Regions from separate parts of the Streptomyces sp. NPDC111606 genome, predicted to be linked through region 2. Evidence: riboswitches for the same ligand, from Rfam matches in the RefSeq annotation. Region 2 holds a riboswitch; each other region holds the start of a gene.
What was found. Region 2 has a riboswitch for cyclic di-AMP ahead of ACZ7M7_RS19835 (C40 family peptidase). Riboswitches for the same ligand answer to the same signal wherever they lie in the genome.
Positions count from the first base shown of each region.

Region 1: linked by a shared signal. The riboswitch ahead of ACZ7M7_RS10510 (hypothetical protein) and the one ahead of ACZ7M7_RS19835 (C40 family peptidase) in region 2 are both predicted to bind cyclic di-AMP.
Region 3: linked by a shared signal. The riboswitch ahead of ACZ7M7_RS39795 (transglycosylase SLT domain-containing protein) and the one ahead of ACZ7M7_RS19835 (C40 family peptidase) in region 2 are both predicted to bind cyclic di-AMP.

Region 1 is NZ_JBVKBY010000002.1:586,553-593,209, reverse strand. Features, by position in the region: gene ku (non-homologous end joining protein Ku) at 178-1,107, opposite strand; gene ACZ7M7_RS10530 (DUF6207 family protein) at 1,177-1,386, opposite strand; gene ACZ7M7_RS10525 (hypothetical protein) at 1,473-1,673, opposite strand; gene ACZ7M7_RS10520 (DUF6233 domain-containing protein) at 1,707-2,132, opposite strand; gene ACZ7M7_RS10515 (DNA polymerase Y family protein) at 2,221-3,228, shown strand; cyclic di-AMP (ydaO/yuaA leader) riboswitch at 3,725-3,861, shown strand; gene ACZ7M7_RS10510 (hypothetical protein) at 3,869-4,138, shown strand; gene ACZ7M7_RS10505 (CBS domain-containing protein) at 4,598-4,990, shown strand; gene ACZ7M7_RS10500 (catalase) at 5,066-6,568, opposite strand.
Region 2 is NZ_JBVKBY010000005.1:249,633-256,289, reverse strand. Features, by position in the region: gene ACZ7M7_RS19850 (sugar porter family MFS transporter) at 1-66, opposite strand, end outside; gene ACZ7M7_RS19845 (sugar phosphate isomerase/epimerase family protein) at 78-1,037, opposite strand; gene ACZ7M7_RS19840 (LacI family DNA-binding transcriptional regulator) at 1,247-2,245, shown strand; gene ACZ7M7_RS19835 (C40 family peptidase) at 2,264-3,766, opposite strand; cyclic di-AMP (ydaO/yuaA leader) riboswitch at 3,823-4,000, opposite strand; gene ACZ7M7_RS19830 (NAD-dependent epimerase/dehydratase family protein) at 4,143-5,201, opposite strand; gene ACZ7M7_RS19825 (glucarate dehydratase family protein) at 5,272-6,531, opposite strand; gene ACZ7M7_RS19820 (5-dehydro-4-deoxyglucarate dehydratase) at 6,528-6,657, opposite strand, start outside.
Region 3 is NZ_JBVKBY010000015.1:136,812-143,468, forward strand. Features, by position in the region: gene recQ (DNA helicase RecQ) at 1-865, shown strand, start outside; gene ACZ7M7_RS39780 (M56 family metallopeptidase) at 908-1,846, opposite strand; gene fahA (fumarylacetoacetase) at 2,024-3,244, opposite strand; gene ACZ7M7_RS39790 (HAD family hydrolase) at 3,569-4,399, shown strand; gene ACZ7M7_RS39795 (transglycosylase SLT domain-containing protein) at 4,436-5,200, opposite strand; cyclic di-AMP (ydaO/yuaA leader) riboswitch at 5,206-5,380, opposite strand; partial or broken gene ACZ7M7_RS39800 (CocE/NonD family hydrolase) at 5,662-6,657, opposite strand, start outside.

The DNA of each region.
Region 1 (6,657 bases), on a different contig from region 2:
ACTCCGCAGCATTCCCATGGCGCGGACGCGTTCCCGTGATCTATTCCGTAGCCACTCTTGATTCGATTACGATCATGGCTCACGACGGGCTGCAAGATGGCTAGGCCGGATAGTAAGGGTGCCTGCTGCTTGGGAAGGGTTGCCCCAGGTGTCCCCGAACGAGCTAGGGACCACTCCCTACGCGCTGCGTGGCCGTCGCGTCGTTGTCTTCTTCGCCGTGGTCTTCCTCGTGGGCGTCTTCTTGGCGGGCTGCTTCTTCGCTGTTGTCTTGGCCGTGGTCTTCTTCTTCGGCATCTCGTGTACGTCGGCCCGGCCCGTGCCGCGGGCGGCTTGTGCCTTGGCCACGGATTCGTTGAGGGCGGTCATCAGGTCAAGCACCTTGCCGCCCGTCTCTTCGGGCGCGGGCGCCTGGGGCAGGGGTTTGTCGTCCCGTTTGGCTTCGATCACCTGGACCAGGGCGTCGGTGTAGGTGTCGCGGAAGAGTTCGGGATCGTCCAAGTCGTCGCGGGTCATGCTGTCCATGAGGGCCAGTGCGCCGTCGATCTCGTCCTCAGTCAGTTCCACCGGCTCGGGCAGCAGCACGGCGGGGTCGCGGATCTCGTCGGGCCAGCGCATGGCGTGCAGCACGATCACGTCGTCCTTCACGCGCAGTACGCCCAGGCGTTCCCGCCCGGACCAGGCGTACTTGGCGATGGCGACCTTCGATGAACGGCCAAGAGCCTGAACGAGAAGCCGGTAGGGCTTGGCCGCTACCTGGCCGGAGGGCTGGAGGTAGTAGCCCTCGCCGATCCGGATGGGGTCGATGGAATCCAGCGGTACGAAGGCCTCGATCTCGATCGCCTTGGCGGTCGGCAGGGGGATCTCGCGCAGTTCCTCGTCGCTGATCGGGATGACCTGTTCCTTGGTCAGCTGGTAGCCCTTGCCGATCTCGGCCTGCGCGATCTCGCGGTCCTCGATGTCGCAGTACTTGCGCACGCGGACCCGGCCCATGTCTTCCAGGTGGTACTGGTGGAATCGGATGCTGTGGTCCTCGGTGGCGCTGACCACGTTGATCGGCACCGTGACCAGGCCGAAGCTGATGGCACCTGACCAGATCGATCGGGGCATGACTGACCTCCGCGATTGCCCCGAGCAACATCAGCCTACGACGCCACAGCCATCCCGCCAGGCGTGCCGCTACAAGCCTGGGGCCTGGCGCAGGTCCAGGAAGCAGCGCAGCCGCACGCCCGGCTCTCCGGGTACTCGTGTCGTTCGTTCCGCTGGCGCGAGAGCGCAGCGTCCGGCGAGCAGTTGCTGGACGGCGAAGGCGGTCGCGTCGTCGGCGGCCGCGACCTCGACCACGGCCAGTCCCGGCTCTGCTACATGTGTTTCGTTGATCGGCCTCATGGACGGCACCACGCGGTGGCGGCCCTGGGTGGTTCTGCGATCGGGAGTGCTTCACCCAACTGGGTGCCCGACCGGCGATGCGGGGGTCAGGGGCGGTTGCTGGCCATGCGTACGTTGGGGCCCCACTTCTCTTTCGCCGCTGCCATGCACCACTGGCACAGCGGGCTGCCGCCGCGGCCGTAGCGGTGGGTCTTGCGATGGCACGCGCAGCACGGGCCGACCTGGTCGCCGGAGCAGGCGAGCGCGGACGGGTCCGGCTCGGTGATCCGGGGCGGGGGTGTGGTCATCGTGTGGGTCCTGTTCCGGGTGACGGTCATGCGTCACCGCGGTCGAAGAATACGCCCCGGATGCCGCGGTTGTTCGATCTTGCGTGCCGGGCGTGAAGGGCCTGCGCTGCGCAGCCGGGATAAGTCGAGGATGTGCAGCCGGGTGTCGGGGTCGCAGTGGGTGCACGCTTCGAGGCCTGCGACGAGGAGCTGGCGGGCTTCGTCGCGGCTGACCGCGCGGCGCCGCTTGCCCGCGATGTAGCAGTCGCCGGCGTGGACCTGCACGGGGGTGCGGTCGGCGCCGATGCCGAGTTCGACGATCCAGTCCGGCCGCTCCGGCCGATTGCGCCGGCCGTGCTCCTCTTCGGCCTGGCGCCGCTGAACGGCTGCGATCTTGCGGTCGATGCGCTCCACCCAGAGGGCATGCCAGACACGCAGCGTATGGAGCCGCTCCAGGTCGGGCGGCAGATCGTCGAACACATTTTTGATTCTATGCCCGCGATCCGGCCTGTCACCCTCGCGTGTTCGATTTTACGTTCGATAACGTGCGGTGTGGGAGGTGAGGGTGATGACCAAAGACGGAACGGCTCCCCGGGTGTCGACGGTGATGCATGTGCGCTGCCCGGACCGGCTGCCGGAGGAGGCCTACCGGCAGGTCCTGGAGCTGCTCGCAGAGTTCTCCCCGGTCGTGCAGGCGCTGCCGCCCACGGCTGCCCTGGTGGAACTGAAGGGCGCGCTGCGCTACTACGGCACGGACACGCACCGACTGGGCGAGGTCCTGCGCGTACGTTCCCTCTCGCGCCTGGGTGTCGACGTAAGGGTCGGCATCGGCCCCTCGATCACGGTCGCGGCCACCGCCTCCGCCCAGATCCCACAGCCCGGCGGAGTCCTGGCCGTCGAAACCGGCGAGGCCGGCGCGTGGCTGGCCCCGCTGCCGGTCGACGCCCTGCACGGCATCGGCCCCCGCCAGGCCGAAACGCTGATCGACTACGGCATCCACAGCGTCGGCCTGCTCGCCGCCGTGCCGCCGGCCACGGTGCAGCGACTGCTGGGCGGCCGCGCCGGCCGCACCGCCGCCGACCGGGCCCGCGGCATCGACCCCCGACCCGTCGTCCCCCGCGCCCTGCCCGCGGCCGCGACCGTCCGGTGGAGGTTTGCCCAGCACACGCTGGACGGCGCCGACGCCCGCGCCGCCCTCCTCGACCTCGTTGTGAGCCTCGGGCAACTGCTGCGCGGCCGCGACCAGGCGGCCCGTGCGCTCACCCTCACACTGACGTTCGCCGGTGGCGGCCGCTGGGAGAAGACCCGTCGCCTCGCCGAACCGTCCGGACACGACGACGACCTGCGCCTCATCGCCTACCAGCTCATGGACGCGGCCGGCCTGCAACGCGGACGCCTGACTGCGCTGGCCCTCAAGGGCGAGGACCTCATCGACGCCGACCAAGTCGCAACCCAGATCACCTTCGACGAAGCCCGCGAGTGCCGACTCATCGCCGAAGCGGCCATCGACCGCGTCCGCGACAAGTTCGGCCCCCGCATCATCGGCCCCGCCACCGTCTTCCGCCGCGCCTCGTGACCCGAGCCGCTCCTGGAGGTCAGTTGTGGTCCTCAACCCGCCCGGGCTCGCGCTCGATTCGGCACAGCGCTGCCGCACTGGCCCTCCATAGAGGACTTGCTGCTGCGCCGGCGCAATCGCCCCCAAGACATGGTGAGCGCCCGGAGCCGCCCATGAGTGTCGCGTACATCCATATCCCGGGCAACGACTCACACTGAAGACCCTCCGGGAGTATCTACGCGCATCCACCTGCCAAGCTCAACCAGCACCTCTGACGGAGTGTCAACATCCGTTTGACCAGGGCAGATTAGTCAGATTGTCCTACCAAATACTTCGTTGGTGAGTATCGCCACAAACACCTGTTTCGGTTGGGCGTTTCGCTGAGACCTGAGTCACTATCCATCCCACGAGACAGCCTCGCTACCTGAACGGCGGGGCGGTCCGGGGCGGACGTCGAGTCCTGCCGTCGCCCCGGATTCAGTCGATCACACGGAGACGGCAGGAGTGGGGGACCCAGCATGACGGGTCGCTGGAACGACCAAGCCACGGTCGGGACGAGCAGCCCTTGGGGTGAAGCCGTGGGCACCACGGCCGGGCAACTTCGCCAGCCCGAATCCGACAGGTCATCCTTCACAGGCGACTGACGAAGGCAGAGAAAGCCATGACGGCAACGCAGAACGGCTCCCAGGCCTCGGGGGCTGGTTCCGGTTCCAGCGGCGGGAACGGGGACGACGGATCAAAAAAGATCCGGAAGTTCGAGGCTGTGATCATCATCCTGGTGGGGATCATCGGTGGCGGCACCGCTGGCGTCCTCCGAAGGACAATGGATCACGCCTCGTACTACGGGGCGATCAGCACGGGCGTAGTGGCAACGATCGTGCTGTCCGGCTTCATCTTCGGAGTCATCAGGTACGTCCGCAAGGAGTCGTAGTCGGTACCTACTGCCAAGAGTTTTGACTAGTCCCCACCACCAAGCAGGGACGACAGCGGAGCGGCCCCTAGGCGGCAACCCCGCGAAAGGGCGCTCGTAGTAGTGAGAGGTCTTGGTCCCCAGACCAAGACCTCTTTTTCATGATCGGTAACAGCCACCCGACCTTGCGAACTCCGAAGGAAGGCGCTACCACGCTCGCCACGAAGCTGGGCCGTCGGTGGGCCGTCCGAGAACGGCCCAGGACGACAAACGGCAACCATCATCGACTGCAACCTCGCAGGTCCCCGCCAAGTGCAGGTACAACTCCCCACCATGCCAAGGCAGTCGATCACTACGAGCGCTACTGAGCGCCCCCTTGTTGACCCCCTCTTTACCTGTCACTCTGAGAGTCCCCCCACTTGTGAATTTGTGAAACAATGAACAAACGGTGCGGGGGCACTTCAGGAGGTGGCTCCATCCATGCTCGTACGTGACGCCATGAGCACCGTGGTCCTCACCATCGGCCCCACCCACACCCTTCGCCAGGCTGCCGCGCTGATGTCCGCTCGTCGGATCGGCGCGGCCGTGGTCCACGACCCCGATGCCGGCGGTATCGGCATCCTCACCGAACGCGACATCCTCAACTCCGTCGGCCTCGGACAGAACCCGGACGCCGAGCGCGCCCACGACCACACCACCAACAACGTCGTGTTCGCGGCCCCGTCATGGACCCTGGAGGAGGCGGCCCGCGCCATGGCGCACGGCGGCTTCCGGCATCTGATCGTCCTGGACCACGAGGAACCCGTGGGCATCGTCTCGGTCCGCGACATCATCCGCTGCTGGGCACCCGCACGGCAGCACGTGCCCGCCTAGGACGCCGGATGGGCCGGACCCCCGAAGGGGCCCGGCCCACCGGCCACGGCAAGCGGTCCAGTGCTGGTTGTCGTTTCAGCCGCGCAGGGCCTGGACCGCGGCCTCCAGCCGCTTGCCGAAGTCCTCGTCGGCCTGACGGAAGTTGCCGATCGCCCGCTCGGTGATGTCCTCGCGCGAGACCTGCGCGAGGGCACCTGCCAGGTTGGCGATCAGGCGCTCCCTCTCGTCCTCCGACATCAGGCGGTAGAGGTTGCCCGCCTGCACGAAGTCGTCGTCCTCGGCGTGCACGGGCGCCTCGTGGTTACCCGTGCCGGCCGTGAAGCCGGCGAACGGCTGCCACAGCGGACGGCCGGTCTGGGCCGGGCCGCCGAAGCTGTTCGGCTCGTAGTTCTTCGCGCCGCCGTGGCGACCGTCGTACAGGAAGCCGTCGCGGGAGTTGGTGCGCGCCTCGGTGGCGTGCGGGCGGTTCACCGGTAGGTGGTCGGCGTTGATGCCGACGCGGTAGCGGTGGGCGTCGCCGTACGCGAAGAGGCGGCCCTGGAGCATCTTGTCCGGGGACGGGCCGATGCCCGGCACAAAGTGGGCGGGGCTGAAGATCGACTGCTCGACCTCGGCGAAGACGTTCTGCGGGTTGCGGTTGAGCTCCAGCCTGCCGATCTCGATCGGCGGGTAGTCCTCGTGCGGCCACACCTTGGTGAGGTCGAACGGGTTGAAGCGGTACGTCGCCGCGTCCGCCGCCGGCATGATCTGCACCTGCACGGTCCAGCTCGGGAACTCACCGCGCTCGATGGCCTGGCGCAGGTCACGCTGATGGGAGTCGGGATCCTCACCGGCGAGCCCGTTCGCCTCGGCCTGGGTGAGGTTCCTGATCCCCTGGTCGGTCTTGAAGTGGTACTTGACCCAGAAGACCTCGCCGGCCTCGTTGCTCCACTGATAGGTGTGCGAGCCGTAGCCGTTCATGTGGCGGTACGACGCCGGGATGCCGCGGTCACCGAACAGCCAGGTCACCTGGTGCGTCGACTCGGGCGACAGACTCCAGAAGTCCCAGACGTTGTCCGCCTCCTGGCTTCCCGTGTACGGGTCGCGCTTCTGGGTGTGGATGAAGTCCGGGAACTTGATGGCGTCCTTGATGAAGAACACCGGGGTGTTGTTGCCGACGAGGTCGTAGTTGCCCTCCTCGGTGTAGAACTTCAGCGCCCAGCCGCGCGGGTCGCGCACGGCGTCCGCCGCGCCCAGGCTGCCGGCCACCGTCGAGAAGCGCAGGAACGTCTCCGTCCGCTTGCCGACCTCGGAAAGGAACGCGGCGCGCGTGTACGGGGTGACATCGGCGGTCACCGTGAAGGTGCCGTAGGCGCCGGCGCCGCGGGCGTGCACCACCCGCTCCGGAATGCGCTCCCGGTTGAAGTGGGCGAGCTTCTCCAGCAGGAGCTGGTCCTGGACGAGGACCGGGCCGCCGGCGCCCGCGGTCTCGCTGTTCTGGTTGTCGGCAACCGGAGCACCGGCCTCCGTCGTAAGCGGTCCCTGGATCACGTGCGCCTCCTGCGTTGGTACGAGCGACTCCGGCCACTCCTGCCCCATGAGCCAAAGTCGATCTCGATCCTATCTTGGACTTTATCTAAGTCAAGCCATGCTCCAAAGTCACATCCATTCGGAAGCTGGTCCTGCTG
Region 2 (6,657 bases):
CACCGCCGGCGGGGCGTCGTCCGTGACGGGGGCGGGGACCGGGTTCGTGTCGTCCTTCAGCTCCATGGGCTCTCTCCTCACCGGGCGCGAGTCGTGAGCGTCGGACGCCGGGTACCCGTCAGGCCGCAGCCGGCCAGGTGCTCACGGGTGCTGACGGCGATGGGCAGCGGCACCTCGGGCGCGCACGGGTACAAGTCCTGCTCGACGATCACGAACAACTCGGCGTCCAGCAGGGCCAGTTCGGACAGCACGTCGGCGGGCCTAGGCACACCCGCGGGCGGCGAGACGCACACGCCGCGCCTGACGGCCTCGCCGAACGACAGGTCCTGCGCGGCGACCTGGGCGAGGATGCCGGGGTCCATCTGCTTGATGTGGACGTACCCGACGCGCTCGCCGAAACGCCGGATCAGATCGAGGTTGTCGCCGCCGCCATAGGCGACGTGACTGGTGTCCAGACACAGGTTCGTCCAGCGGGCGTCGGACTCGTTCAGCAGCCGCTCGATCTCCGGCTGGGTCTGGATGTGGCTGTCGGCGTGCGGATGGACGACGAGCCGTACGTCGTACTCGTCGAGCAGTAGCCTGCCGAGCCGGTCGGCGGCCTTGCCGAAGCCCGCCCACTGCTCGGCGCTCAGCTCGGGTGCCTCGGTGAACGCCCCGGTCTTCTCGTCCCGGTACATCGGCGGGATGAGGACCAGGTGATGGGCGCCCGCTGCGGCCGTCAGCTCCGCGACCCGCCGGACGTGCGCGAGCGTCTCGTCCCAGGCCTCGGGCCGGTGCAGCGCGCCGAAGGCGGTGCCGCCGGAGACCTTGAGGCCGCGCACCGCGAGTTCCTCGGCGAGGACGGCCGGATCGGTGGGCAGGTAGTCGTACGGCCCGAGCTCCAGCCACGCGTACCCGGCGCGCGCCAGCTCGTCGAGGAAGCGGGGGTACGGGACCTGGTGTTCGTCCTCGGGGAACCAGACGCCCCAGGAGTCGGGAGCCGAGCCCAGGCACAGGTTGCCCGCGGTGGTGCGGAGCGAAGTTGGCGCCGTTGCCATGAGAAGTCCTTCGGGGAGGCGTGCGGACGTCGGTGGAGCGTCCAGGGTCATCTGCCGCGCTCTACTAGCGCGCTCTAGTGCGAGTACGATGGCCTGGTCCGAATGTCATGTCAATAGCTTGTTGCCGGGGGATTTCGAGGCCCGGCTAGGGTGAGCGGCGGCGAAGGGTGGGTGCGCAGGTGGACGGATCGGGCAGGCAGCGGCCCACGATGGCGGACGTCGCCGGGAAGGCCGGGGTGTCCCGGGCGCTCGTCTCGATCATCTTCCGCAACCAGCCGGGGGCTAGCCAGGAGACCCGCGATCGGGTCCTGCGGGTAGCGGACGAGATCGGCTACCGCCCCGACAACGCGGCCAGGCTGCTCGCCCGCGGCCGAAGCCGCACACTCGGCGTGATGTTCATCGTCCACCAGACCTTCCACACGGACCTCATCGCGGGCATCTATCCCGAGGCCGAACGGCTCGGCTACGACGTCCTGCTCTCCGGGACGACCCCGGGCCGCAGCGAGGCCAAGGCGATCGAGGCGCTGCTCAGCCACCGCTGCGAGGGGCTGATCCTGCTCGCCCCCGACGCCGAGCCGGCCTACCTCGACGAACTCGGCCACCGAGCGGCGGCCGTATCGGTCGGCCGTCGCGCCCTGGGCGCCCGCGTGGACTTCGTGCACAGCGCCGAGGGCAAGGGCGTACGGCAGGCCATGGACCATCTCGTGGAGCTGGGGCACCGCCGGATCGTGCACATCGACGGCGGGCGCGGCCCGGGCTCGGCCGAACGGCGACGCGCCTACCGGGCCGCGATGCGCCGCCACGGGCTGGAGTCCGAGGTGCGGGTCCTCCCGGGCGCGCACACCGAGGACTCGGGCATCGACACGGGCCGCCTGCTAGTCGCCGAGCGTGACCGGGGCCTGCCCCTGCCCACCGCGGTCCTCGCGGGCAACGACCGCTGCGCCATGGGCTTGTTGATGACCCTGACCCGCGCGGGCGTCGAGGTGCCGCGCGACATGTCCGTCGTCGGCTACGACGACAGTCACCTCTCCCATCTGATGCCGATCGGTCTGACGACGGTCCGTCAGGACGCTGTGCTGATGGCGGAGTACGCGGTGCGGTTCGCCGTGGAGCGGCTGGAGAAGCCGGAACTGGAGCCGCGCGAGGCCGTGTTGGATCCCAAGCTCGTGGTGCGGGGCACGAGCGGGCCGGCCCCGCGCGTCCCGTGACGGCGGCCGACAGGCGGCTCAGGCGGGCCGGATCACGCTGTGGATCGCCGACTCCCCTGCGTAGTAGATCGACTCCTCGCGTATGGAGGTTCCCGGGCCGGGGGCGTGGATCATCGTGCCGGTTCCGGAGCAGATGCCGACGTGGCCTGCATGGAACAGGACCAGGTCACCGGGCTCGGCGTGGGTGACGGCGATGCCACGGCCGGCGGTCGCCTGTTCCGGTGCGGTGCGGGGGAGGGCGATGCCCGCGGCCTTCCAGGCGGCCTGGGTGAGGCCTGCTCCGTCGTAGGCCTCCGGGCCCGTCGTGCCCCAGACGCAGGGCTTGCCGATCTGGGCGTGGGCGAAGTCCAGGGCGCGCAGGGCCCGGGTGTCCTGCGGGCCCGTTGACGTGAGGGCGGCGATCGGGTCGAGGGACGGGTTCGTGTCGAGGACCGGGTTCGGGTCGATCGCAGGTCCGGCAGCGGTGGTTGCCGGACCTGCGGTTGCGTTCCGGTCCGTGGCAATGGCCTGGCTCGCGATGACTACCGGGAGCGGGTCGGTGAGGGGGTCCGGCGTGGTGACTGTCGGGAGCGGGTCGGTGAGCGGGTCCGGCGTGGTGGTCCAGGGCGCCGGCGCGCCCCAGGCCGTCGTGCCGGCCGGGACCGTGGTGAGGCCGTTCGGCCCCTGTGCCTGCAGTGCCTGCCATTGTGCGTCGGCCGAGGGCTGTGCCTCGGCCGAGGGCTGTACCTGGGTCGGCGTGGCACTCCAGGTTTCGGTGACCGGCGCCGCCTCGATCGCCGCGAGCGGCGCGCTCTGCCGCGCGCTGTACGCGGACAACAAGGCGCGTGCCCGGTCGAGCTTGCGCTGGTTCTGCTCCTTGGTCGTGCGCAGAGCGGACCGCTCCTGCGGCTCGGCCGTGAGTTCGGCGGCCGGGACGGGCAGAGCGAGGGCGCTCCCGGCGGTCGTCTGCTGCAGCGCCTCCGAAGCGGCCGGAAGCGCGGCAACGGGCCCGGCGGTCAGTTCGGCCACGGCAGCCGTCCGGGTGGCCGCACCGGACGTCAGCTCGGCGACCGGCGCGGCGGGCAGCTCCAGGGCGCTGCGGCCCGACGACTCCCGCGCCTGATCGGGGCCGTCCGCCGGGCGCTGGGACCGCGTCCCGGCGGGGCGGTCGGGCATCCGGTCGGTCGGCAGCACTGCCGGAACAATCGGACCCACCTTCGCCCGGGCGGCGTCGAACCACTGCCGCGCGACGCTGTCGAGCGCGGGGTCGCTGCGCCTGCTCTCGTCGTCGCGGGGCGTGGCGGCGGCCCGGCGTGCGGTGTCCGTCGGCCGGTCGGTGCGCGCCCGCGATCCCGTCGCCGCCGCGCGGGTGGCGTTGAAGGTCCCCGTGTCCGACTCGGCCTGGTCGTAGAGGGAGCTGACCCGCCGGCTGACCTCCTCGCGGCTCGGCGCCTCGTCCGCGGCAGAGGGGGCAGCGTTGGCCGTCTGGGCGAGCAGGGCCACAGAGGTCAGGGCTGCCGACGCGAGTGCGGAATTGCGCATGCCAGGGAGGCTCAGTGCCCCCGGACGCGCGGTGCGTTCCGGCGCCATGGGTGACGTACTCCTTCCGTACTCCGCCTACCGAGTTAGCTGACGGGTTCGGGCGGTCGTCTCCGGAAGGTGTGCCCTACGGCCCCTGCCCCGAAGGGCGGTTGGGCCGATTCACCCCAAGTTCGGTTGGGTCCCCGGCTCCAGTGGACCCTTGCGGGTGCGCACCGGACTCGGCGGAGGCCGCGCGTCCCGGCGGGGTTCGCCGGAGGTCGTCGTGCGGTCCGATGCGTAACCTAACCAACTTGTGAGCCCCGCGTGAAGATTGACATGTGAAATGTCCGATACGTTTTTGTGACCTTCGACGCTCTGAGTGAGAAGGAGACCGGATTCATCTCGCGGCGCGCTGACTTCGCCACGCTTCGTAATGATCGAGGACCGTCTGCTCGATCGGACGGTAGGTAATGCCCAGCTCGTTCATGCTGCGGCTGTTGTCCACCTGGAACCGGATGCCGAGGTGCTTGCGGATGTAGTCCTGGCTCAGCCCGAACGCCGGGCCCAGGACGTGAACCGGCCAGTGCGGCAGCGCGGTGCGCGGGAGGCGCAGGTCACGGGGATGGCGGGCCCGGATCATGCGGGACATCTCCTGGAAGGACGTCATGGTCGGGGCGGCGAGGATGTAGCGGCCCTTCGCGTCCGGGTTCCGGGCCGCCGCGATGTGCGCGTCGGCCACCTCGCGCACGTCCACCGTGGTGAAGCTGAAGTCGGGTGCGCCGTAGAAGAAGTAGCCCTTGAACAGCTCCTCCAGCAGGAAGAGGCTGCCGGACTCGGAGGTGGGGGTGAGGGAGGGGCCCAGGATCAGGCCGGGGTTGACCGACACCATCCGCCAGCGGCCCTGGGCTGCCTCCGCGTCCCACGCCGCGCGTTCCGCGACCGTCTTCGCGTAGTGGTACGGGTTGTTCTCCACCGTGCTGGTGGTGTTGAAGTGGCGCTCCGACAGCACCGCGTCGTCCATGGCCAGTACGTCGGCGTAGTCGCCGAAGATCGCACCCACGGTCGAGGTGAGGACGAGTCTTTCGATTGTGGGTGTCCGCTCGACGGCCGCCAGCACATTGCGGGTGCCGAGCAGGGCCGGGTCGACGACGTCCCTGCTGCCGTCCTTGATCTTCTCCGGCATGAGGAACGGCGACGCCACATGGAACACCACCCCGCATCCGGTCATCGCCTCGTCGAAGGAGCCCTCGGCCAACAGGTCCGCCTCGAACAGGTGGAGACGGCCCGGATGTGCCTCCTGCATCTCCAGCAGGGGACGTACCTTCGCCGTGGCGGCCGTGCTGCGTACCGTGGCGTGGACCCGATACCCGCGCTCCAGCAGCCGTTTGACCAGATGACTGCCGACGAACCCGCTGCCTCCGGTGACCAACACGGCCGTCGACCTGTCTGCGCCCACCGTCACTCCTTCTCCCGCGCGGAAGCCGGGCGATCACGGTAGCGGCGTTCGCACGGGAGTGAGCGTTACTTCACCAACGGGGCAGCCGGCTCTCGTACTCCGGCCGGATCCGCCTCATGTAGCCGGTGTCGTCGCGGGAGCGCATCTCGGAATCCACGTACAGCCGGTGCAGCCGGTCCAGGGCGTCGTGGTCGAGGTCGACGCCGAGACCCGGGCCGGTGGGGACCGCGACCGCGCCGTCGCGCAGCTCCAGGGCGCCGGGCACGATCACGTCGTCGGCCGAGTTCCACGGGTAGTGCGTGTCGCAGGAGTGGTCGAGGTTGGGGATGGCCGCCGCCACGTGGGTCATCGCGGCGAGGCTGATGCCCAGGTGCGAGTTGGAGTGCATCGACAGGGCGATGCCGAACACCTCGCAGACCGCGGCCAGTTCACGGGTGCGGCGCAGTCCGCCCCAGTAGTGGTGGTCGGTGAGGAGCACCTGGATCGCGTTCTGCTCGATCGCCGGCCTCAGATGCTCCCAGGCGATCACGCACATGTTGGTGGCGAGAGGGAGCGGCGAGTCCTTCGCCACCTCCGCCATGCCGGCGATGGTCGCGGCGGGATCCTCCAGGTACTCCAGTACGCCGTCCAGTTCACGGGCGACGTGCTGCGAAGTCTCCACTGTCCAGGCCGTGTTGGGGTCCAGCCGCAGCGGCTGTCCGGGGAAGGTCTCCGCCAGCGCCTTCATCGCCGAGATCTCCTCGTCGGGTGGGAACACCCCGCCCTTGAGCTTGAACGAGCCGAAGCCGTAACGCTGGTGCATCAGCCGCGCCTGCTCGACGATGCCGGCGGGATCCAGCGCCTCGCCCCAGTCGTCGCCGACCGCCGGGCGGCCGTCGAGCGCCGGGTGCTCGGCCCACTTGTAGAAGAGGTAGGCCGCGAAGGGCACGGCGTCGCGGACCTTGCCGCCGAGCAGGTCGCTGACCGGGCGGCCGAGGAGCCTGCCCTGCGCGTCGAGGCAGGCGACCTCCACCGCCGAGGTGGTCCAGCCGCGCTCGTGGGAGCTGGGCACGGTCGGCAGCAGGGCGGCCTCGATCGCGGCCGCGACGGCCGTCGTGTCGAAGACGTCCATGCCGGCGACGACTTTCGCCGCCGTCTGAAGCCGCTCCAGGCGGGCGACGCCACCCGGGGACTCGCCGAGGCCCACCGTGCCGTCCTCCAGGACGAGTTGGAGGATGACGCGCAGGGCGAGCGGCTCGTGGACGCCGTTGGAGTTGAGCAGGGGCGGATCGCGGAAGGCGATCGGGGTGACGATGAGCTCGCGGATCCGGGTGCCGGCGCCGGTGCTCATGCGCGGACCGCCTCCAGGCCGTGGTAGATGAGTTTCGCGAGCCGGGCGACATGCTCCGGCGCCGGGTCGAGCAGCGGCGCCCGTACGCCGCCGACGTCCAGGCCCCGGAGGTTCACTCCGGCCTTG
Region 3 (6,657 bases), on a different contig from region 2:
GGCGCTGTGTGAAACCGCGCAGTGCCGGCGCGGTCAGCTGCTCGCCTACTTCGGCCAGGACCCCGATCCGACGGGCTGCGGCAACTGCGACACCTGCCTGACACCGCCGGAGACCTGGGACGGCACCATCGCTGCGCAGAAGGTGCTGTCGACGGTGGTGCGGCTGCAGCGTGAGCGGGGGCAGAAGTTCGGGGCGCTGCAGATCGTCGACATCCTGCTGGGGCGGCGCACCGGCAAGGTGATCCAGTTCGATCACGACCAGCTGTCCGTCTTCGGCATCGGCGAGGAGCTGGGCGAGGGCGAATGGCGGGGCGTCGTCCGGCAGTTGCTGGCACAGGGACTGCTCGCGGTCGAGGGCGAGTACGGGACGCTCGTGCTGACGGAGGCGAGCGGGACGGTCCTGCGGCGGGAGCGGGAGGTGCCGCTGCGTAAGGAGCCGATGAAGCCGGTGACCTCGCGGTCGGCGTCGGGGTCCGCCGGGTCCGGGCGCGGAGAGCGCAAGGCGAAGGCCGCGGTGGCCGAGCTGCCCGAGGCGCTGGTGCCGGCTTTCGAGGCACTGCGGGCCTGGCGTGCCGAGCAGGCTCGGGAGCAGGGGGTTCCGGCCTATGTGATCTTCCATGACGCGACGTTGCGGGAGATCGTGACGGTGTGGCCCGCGTCCGTGCGTGAGCTCGGGAGCGTCGGCGGTGTCGGTGAGAAGAAGCTGGCCACGTATGGGGAGGGCGTGCTCGAGGTGCTGACCTCCCTGCGTGGCGAGTCCGGTGCGGGGGCGGCGGCCGAGACGAACCCTGGGCCTGGCACCCATGACGGGGCGGACGACTGGCCCGAGATGGAACCGGAGCCGGAGCCGGAGGACTGGGCCTAGGAAGAGCCACCCGCGTGTGCGAGCGCTCGTCGGCGACGCCGGTCAGCTCAACGCCGTCAGCCCCGGAGCGAACGTGATCAGGAGCGGGAGCAGCGGTACCAGCGCTGCCAGCGTCGTGGTGAGGGCCCGGTTGCGGCGGCCCAGGCGTGGGGGCGGCTGAAGGAGGCGGTTGACGCGTTCGCCCAGGAGGCGGTTGGTGGACGCGCAGGACAGGACGCCTCGGTGCTGGTTGAGCTCGATCAGGGCCAGCGCCGTCGTCAGGTGACCGCAGCGGCGGGAGGCCGTGTCGTCGGCGGCCAGTTCGACCAGGCGGTGGGTCTGGTCGCAGAAGTGGGCGAACAACGGGATGTGGGGGAATCCGGTGGCAAGCGCGGTCGAGAGGTGCAGCAGCCAGTCGTGGTGGGCCCGGGCGTGGCCGCGCTCGTGGGTGAGGACGGCGTCGAGCTGGTGGTCGGTCAGGCGGTGCAGGGCGCCCGTGGTGACGATCAGCTGGGGCGGGCTGCCGGGCATCCACCAGGCGTCGGGGTACTCGTCCTCCAGCACCAGCAGCGGGCCCCGCCCCGAGCCCAGGCCGGCCGGCAGGTCGGGGGCGCGTTCGAGCAGGTGGGCCCTGGCCTGGCCGCGCCGCCGACGGGCCTCGACGAGTTCGCGGGCCAGCATCGCGGTCGTCCAGGCGGCACCGGCGGCCAGGAGCAGGGTGGAGGCCACCGCCCACGCGGGCGCGGCCGAGAGGTCGTACGCCTCGGTCACCGACGGCGGCGCCGGAGCGAAGAGCTGGGCGCGTACCGTGCCGAAGACCGCGGCGGTGCCCAGCGCCAGGGCCGTCAGGCAGCACAGCAGGACGGTGGCGACCAGGCACTGCCACACCCAGAGCGCGACCACCGGTTCCCGTTCGGGCCAGGAGGCCCGGGTCAGCGCCTGGGGGACGGGTACGGCGGCCGTCAGGGCGACGATGCTCAACAGGAGCAGGCAGACGGTCATGCCAAGGGCTCCGGATCCTGGTCAGGGAAGGTGCGGGGGCGGCAGTACGGGGCGGTGGGTTACGAACACCGGTTGCGGCTCGGTTCCCACCGCCAGCCAGTATGACGGTGGCCATCGCAGGAGTCAGTGGGCAGGACTCGCCGAATGCCCGGCGTCACTGCGCCCCGCCCCGTCTGATCACGACGCCACGACCTGCCCCGTCACCTCCCCGAGTCCGACCCGAACCCCACCGGGGCCCGGGGCCCAGGCGGACAGGGTCACCACATCGCCGTCCTCCAGGAACGCCCGCTTGCCGTCCGGGAGTTCGAGAGGGTCCCGGCCGTTCCAGGTCAGCTCCAGCAGTGAGCCGCGCTCGCGCTCCGTCGGGCCGCTCACCGTGCCCGAGCCGTACAGGTCGCCGGTGCGCAGGGAGGCGCCGTTCACGGTCATGTGGGCCAGCTGCTGGGCGGCCGTCCAGTACATGGTGGAGAAGGGGGGCTCGGACACGACGTGGCCGTTGATGGCCACGGAGATACGCAGGTCGTAGCCGCCGGGCTCGGCGTCGGGGCCGGAGTCGTCCAGGTACGGCAGCAGGGGGTGTGTCCGCTCCGGCGGTGCCACCCGCGCTTCCTCCAGCGCGTCCAGCGGGGTGATCCACGCCGACACCGACGTGGTGAAGGACTTGCCGAGGAACGGGCCGAGGGGGACGTACTCCCAGGCCTGGACGTCGCGTGCCGACCAGTCGTTGAGCAGGCACAGGCCGAAGACGTGCTCACGGAAGTCGCCCAGCGCCACCGGCCTGCCCATCTCCGAGGGCGTGCCGACCACGAAGCCGACCTCGGCCTCGATGTCGAGGCGGACCGACGGGCCGAAGACCGGCTCCGGATCGGCGGGAGCCTTGCGCTGGCCGGACGGTCGTACGACGTCCGTGCCGGAGACGACGACCGTGCCGGAGCGGCCGTGGTAACCGATCGGCAGGTGCTTCCAGTTGGGGGTGAGGGAGTCCTCGGCGTCGGGGCGGAAGATCTGGCCGACGTTCCGGGCGTGGTTCTCGGAGGCGTAGAAGTCGACGTAGTCCGCGACCTCGAAGGGGAGGTGCAGGGTGACTGAGGACAGCGGGTGGAGGAGGTCCGCGATGGCCTCCTGGTGCGCCGGCACCGTCACCCACGCCGTCAGTGCGCGCCGTACGTCCGACCACGTGGTGTGGCCCGCGGCGAGCAGCGCGTTCAGGGAGTCCTGGGCGAGCAGCGGGGCGTACGGCGAGCCGAGTGCGTAGGCCGCCTTGCCCGCGTCGAGGACGTGGTCGCCGAGCCGGACGCCGACCCGTCGCGCGGAGTCCGAGCCGGGAAGGGAGAAGACGCCGTACGGAAGGTTGTGCGTGCCGAAGGGGTCGCCCTCGGGGAGATCGAAGGGGGGCATGGGGTGCTGCCTCACTCTCATACGCTCCGTGCCATGTGGTCGGGCCACACGTTACGGGTGAGGCGAGGGTCTTGGGCAGTGCAGAACTCGCGTCGCGGGGGTCGGCGAATCAGCAGGTCGCCGCGCTCGGCCACATCGACAGGAGGGGGGTCGGTGCCGTCCAGGAGTCCGCAGGCACCACGTGGGGGTGAAATCGCCACAAGCAAAAGGAAGTTGCCCGCGCGGAGTCAGAACTGGAACCGGAACAGGTGTCAACGCATGTGAACACAGCAGCCGTCCGGTTCGAGTCGAGTCGATGGGGCCTCCTGTCCGTATTCTCTGATCATGGCCCGACCCATCGCATATTCACTCATCGCCACTGACCTGGACGGGACGCTGCTCCGAGGCGACGACACGCTCTCCGATCGTTCCCTCGATGCGCTCGCGCAGGCGGCGGCGGCCGGTGCGCAGCACCTCGTCGTGACGGGGCGGCCTGCGCCCAGAGTGCGCCCGCTCCTCGACGTCCTGGGCAGCCGGGGGCTCGCGGTGTGCGGACAGGGTGCGCAGTTGTACGACGCCGGAGCGGACTGTCTGCTGTGGTCCATCACCCTGGACCGGGAGCTGGCGGAGACCGCGCTCGGCAAGATCGAGGCCGAGGTGGGGCAGGTGTACGCGGCCGTCGACCAGGACGGCGTGGACGGGCTCACGCTCATCGAGCCCGGGTACCTGATGCCGCACCCCACCCTGCCCGCCGTACGCGTCCGGCACCGCGACGACCTGTGGTGTGAGCCGATCAGTAAGGTGCTGCTGCGCCATCCCACCCTGTCCGACGACGAGTTGGCGGCGACGGCGCGGTCGGTGGTCGGCTCCCTCGCGACGGTCACCATGTCGGGGCCTGGGACCGTCGAACTCCAGCCATGCGGCATCACCAAGGCGACCGGTCTCGCGCTCGCCGCCGAGCATCTCGGTCTCGGCGCTCGCGAGACGATCGCCTTCGGGGACATGCCCAACGACATCCCCATGTTCGACTGGGCCGCCCGCGGGGTGGCGATGGCCAATGCGCATCCCGAACTCAAGGCGGTCGCCGACGAGATCACTCTCTCGAACGAGGACGACGGCATCGCCGTCGTCCTCGAGAGGCTGTTCGCGGGGAGCCTGGCCGACTTCGCCCGGTAGGGCATGTCGTCGGCGGCCAGGCTCCCGCGCCAGGGCCTAGTAGGGACCGTTGACGTTGTCGATCGAGCCGTAACGCGCGGCCGCGTAGTTGCACGCGGCCGTGATGTTCGCGACCGGGTCGTAGGGGTCGTACACCGTCCCCGGCACGTGGTACGACGCGAAGGTCGGGTCGATGACCTGCAGGAGGCCCTTGGACGGGGTGCCCGCGACGGCGTTGGAGTCCCAGTTGTTGATGGCCTGGGGGTTGCCGGACGACTCGCGCATGATGTTGCGGTGAATGCCCTCGTAAGAACCCGGAATTCCGTTTTGCGACATTATGTCCAGTGCGTTGCGGATCCAGCCGTCCAGGTTGTTCGGGTAATTCTTCACGGACGACTGGGTGGCCTTGGCGACGTTGGACTTCTTGGCGGGCGCGGACGCCTTGTCGGCCGACTTGCCCGGCGAGCTCGCCTTCTTCGTCGCCCGGACCTCCAGGTCGAGGCCCGGGTGGATCAGACGGGGGTCGTCGCCGACGGCCTTGCGGTTGTCCTTGTAGAGCTGCTTCCAGCCGCCCTGCGCGTCGTACCGGTCGGCGATGCCGTAGAGCGTGTCGCCCTTCTTCGTGGTGTACGCGAGGGTCTTGGCCTTCACGGCGGCCTGGGGAGCGGCCTGCGCGACGGTGGGGGACTGGGCCGGCTGTGCGGCGCTCGCGGTGGTCGCGCTCAGGAGCGGGATGGCGAGGGCGGCGGTACCGGTGCCGGCTGCGATGACGTGCCGGGTGAGCGGGTTGGTGCGGGGGCGGCGGTGCTTGCCTCGGGGCATGGCGCTGTTCCTCTCCGGCGCCTGCGAGGTGAGCTGTCGGGTTCGGGCGGGAGATGCCCGGCCGTGCCACCGTGCGGCGGCGCGACTTCACCCCGAGCCGGTCCGGCGCGCCATCAAGGCGTCCGGTCCAGCGACTTACCTGGGTCCCCCGCTCCTGCCGTGCGTGAGTGAGTTGCGTGGGTGGATGACTCGGGCGGCGGCAGGATTAGGCGTCCGCCCGACTGAGCGGGAACGTATGCGAGAGCACATGTCCGGAACAAGTGCCGTGGTCACCTGTTGGCCGGTTGACCATGGTCTGGTGCGAATGGGGCGCTTGATCCTTTGCGGTTGCCAAGCCTCAACTTGCTCTGGGGGCAAGGGGAGACGTGGGTTTGCCAGGACGGTTCCATGAATCGGCATAAGTGACCCAACTCACTGGCTTCCACAAGAGCGGCAAATCGGGCAATGAATCCAACTCGCCTTTAACCGGCTGTCCGTGGAGTCCGTTTCTCCCATGTCCGGTGGAAAAGTACCTCTTCGCCCTCCATGCAGATCACCTCGTCGGAGGCGATGAAGTCATGCCGGTCGCAGCTGATCTCCGAGCGGGTGCGCACGGTTGCGTCCCACCCCATTCCGGGCGGTGCAGGCGGATCGACCAGTCCGAGCGGGTGCGGGCCGACAGGGGGTCCCACTCGTTGATCGTGTACGTCTCCACTGCGTCCTCGGTGAACTCCAGGCCGTCGGGGTACACGCGCGTGCCGTTGTACCGGGGGTCGACCTTGAGGCGCCACTCGGCCTTGGCCACGTCCCGCACGACGAGGCGCTCGGAGCGGGGCTCGTCCAGCGTGATGGGGGAGTTCACGCCGAGCGGTTCCGCCTGCTCCGGTTCCCCGAAAATGATGGCTGTGCCGTCAGTCGATTCGTCCAACGCACGTGCGCATACCGGAAGTTCCAGCGAGCTTGCCGACGGTTCCAGTTCGAAGCCCGCCGCCGAATCGGGCTGGGGCCAGATCCACGGCCCAGTACGCGGAGGAGACGTCCAGGCGGATGCGGTGGCCGGGCGGGAAGGCATGGCCGATGCCGTTCAGCTCGAAGTTCACGTCCTCGGTCGCGCCCGGCTCCCACGGCACCGTGCGGTCCCGGCCGTGGCGCGCCGACAGGTTCAGCACGCCCCGCGTGACCAGGGTCGAGGAGGCGTCCGGTGCCACGTCGCAGAGCCGGGCGACGACCTGCCCGCGCGGCACCTCCGACGTCAGCCGCAGCCGCACCTTCGGCCGCCCCAACACCCAGGTCCCCTCGCCCACTTCGAACTCGAAGCAGGCGGACCGCGCGTCCTCTTCCCGCTGGTCCGGCGGCAGGTCGGCGTCGTTACCGAAGGGGAAGAAGCGGCCGGCGTCGATGCCGGTGTGTATGCGGGAGCGGACGAGGACGGGGGCGCCCTGGAAGGCGTACGTCACCGCGTGCACGTGCGGAGAGGG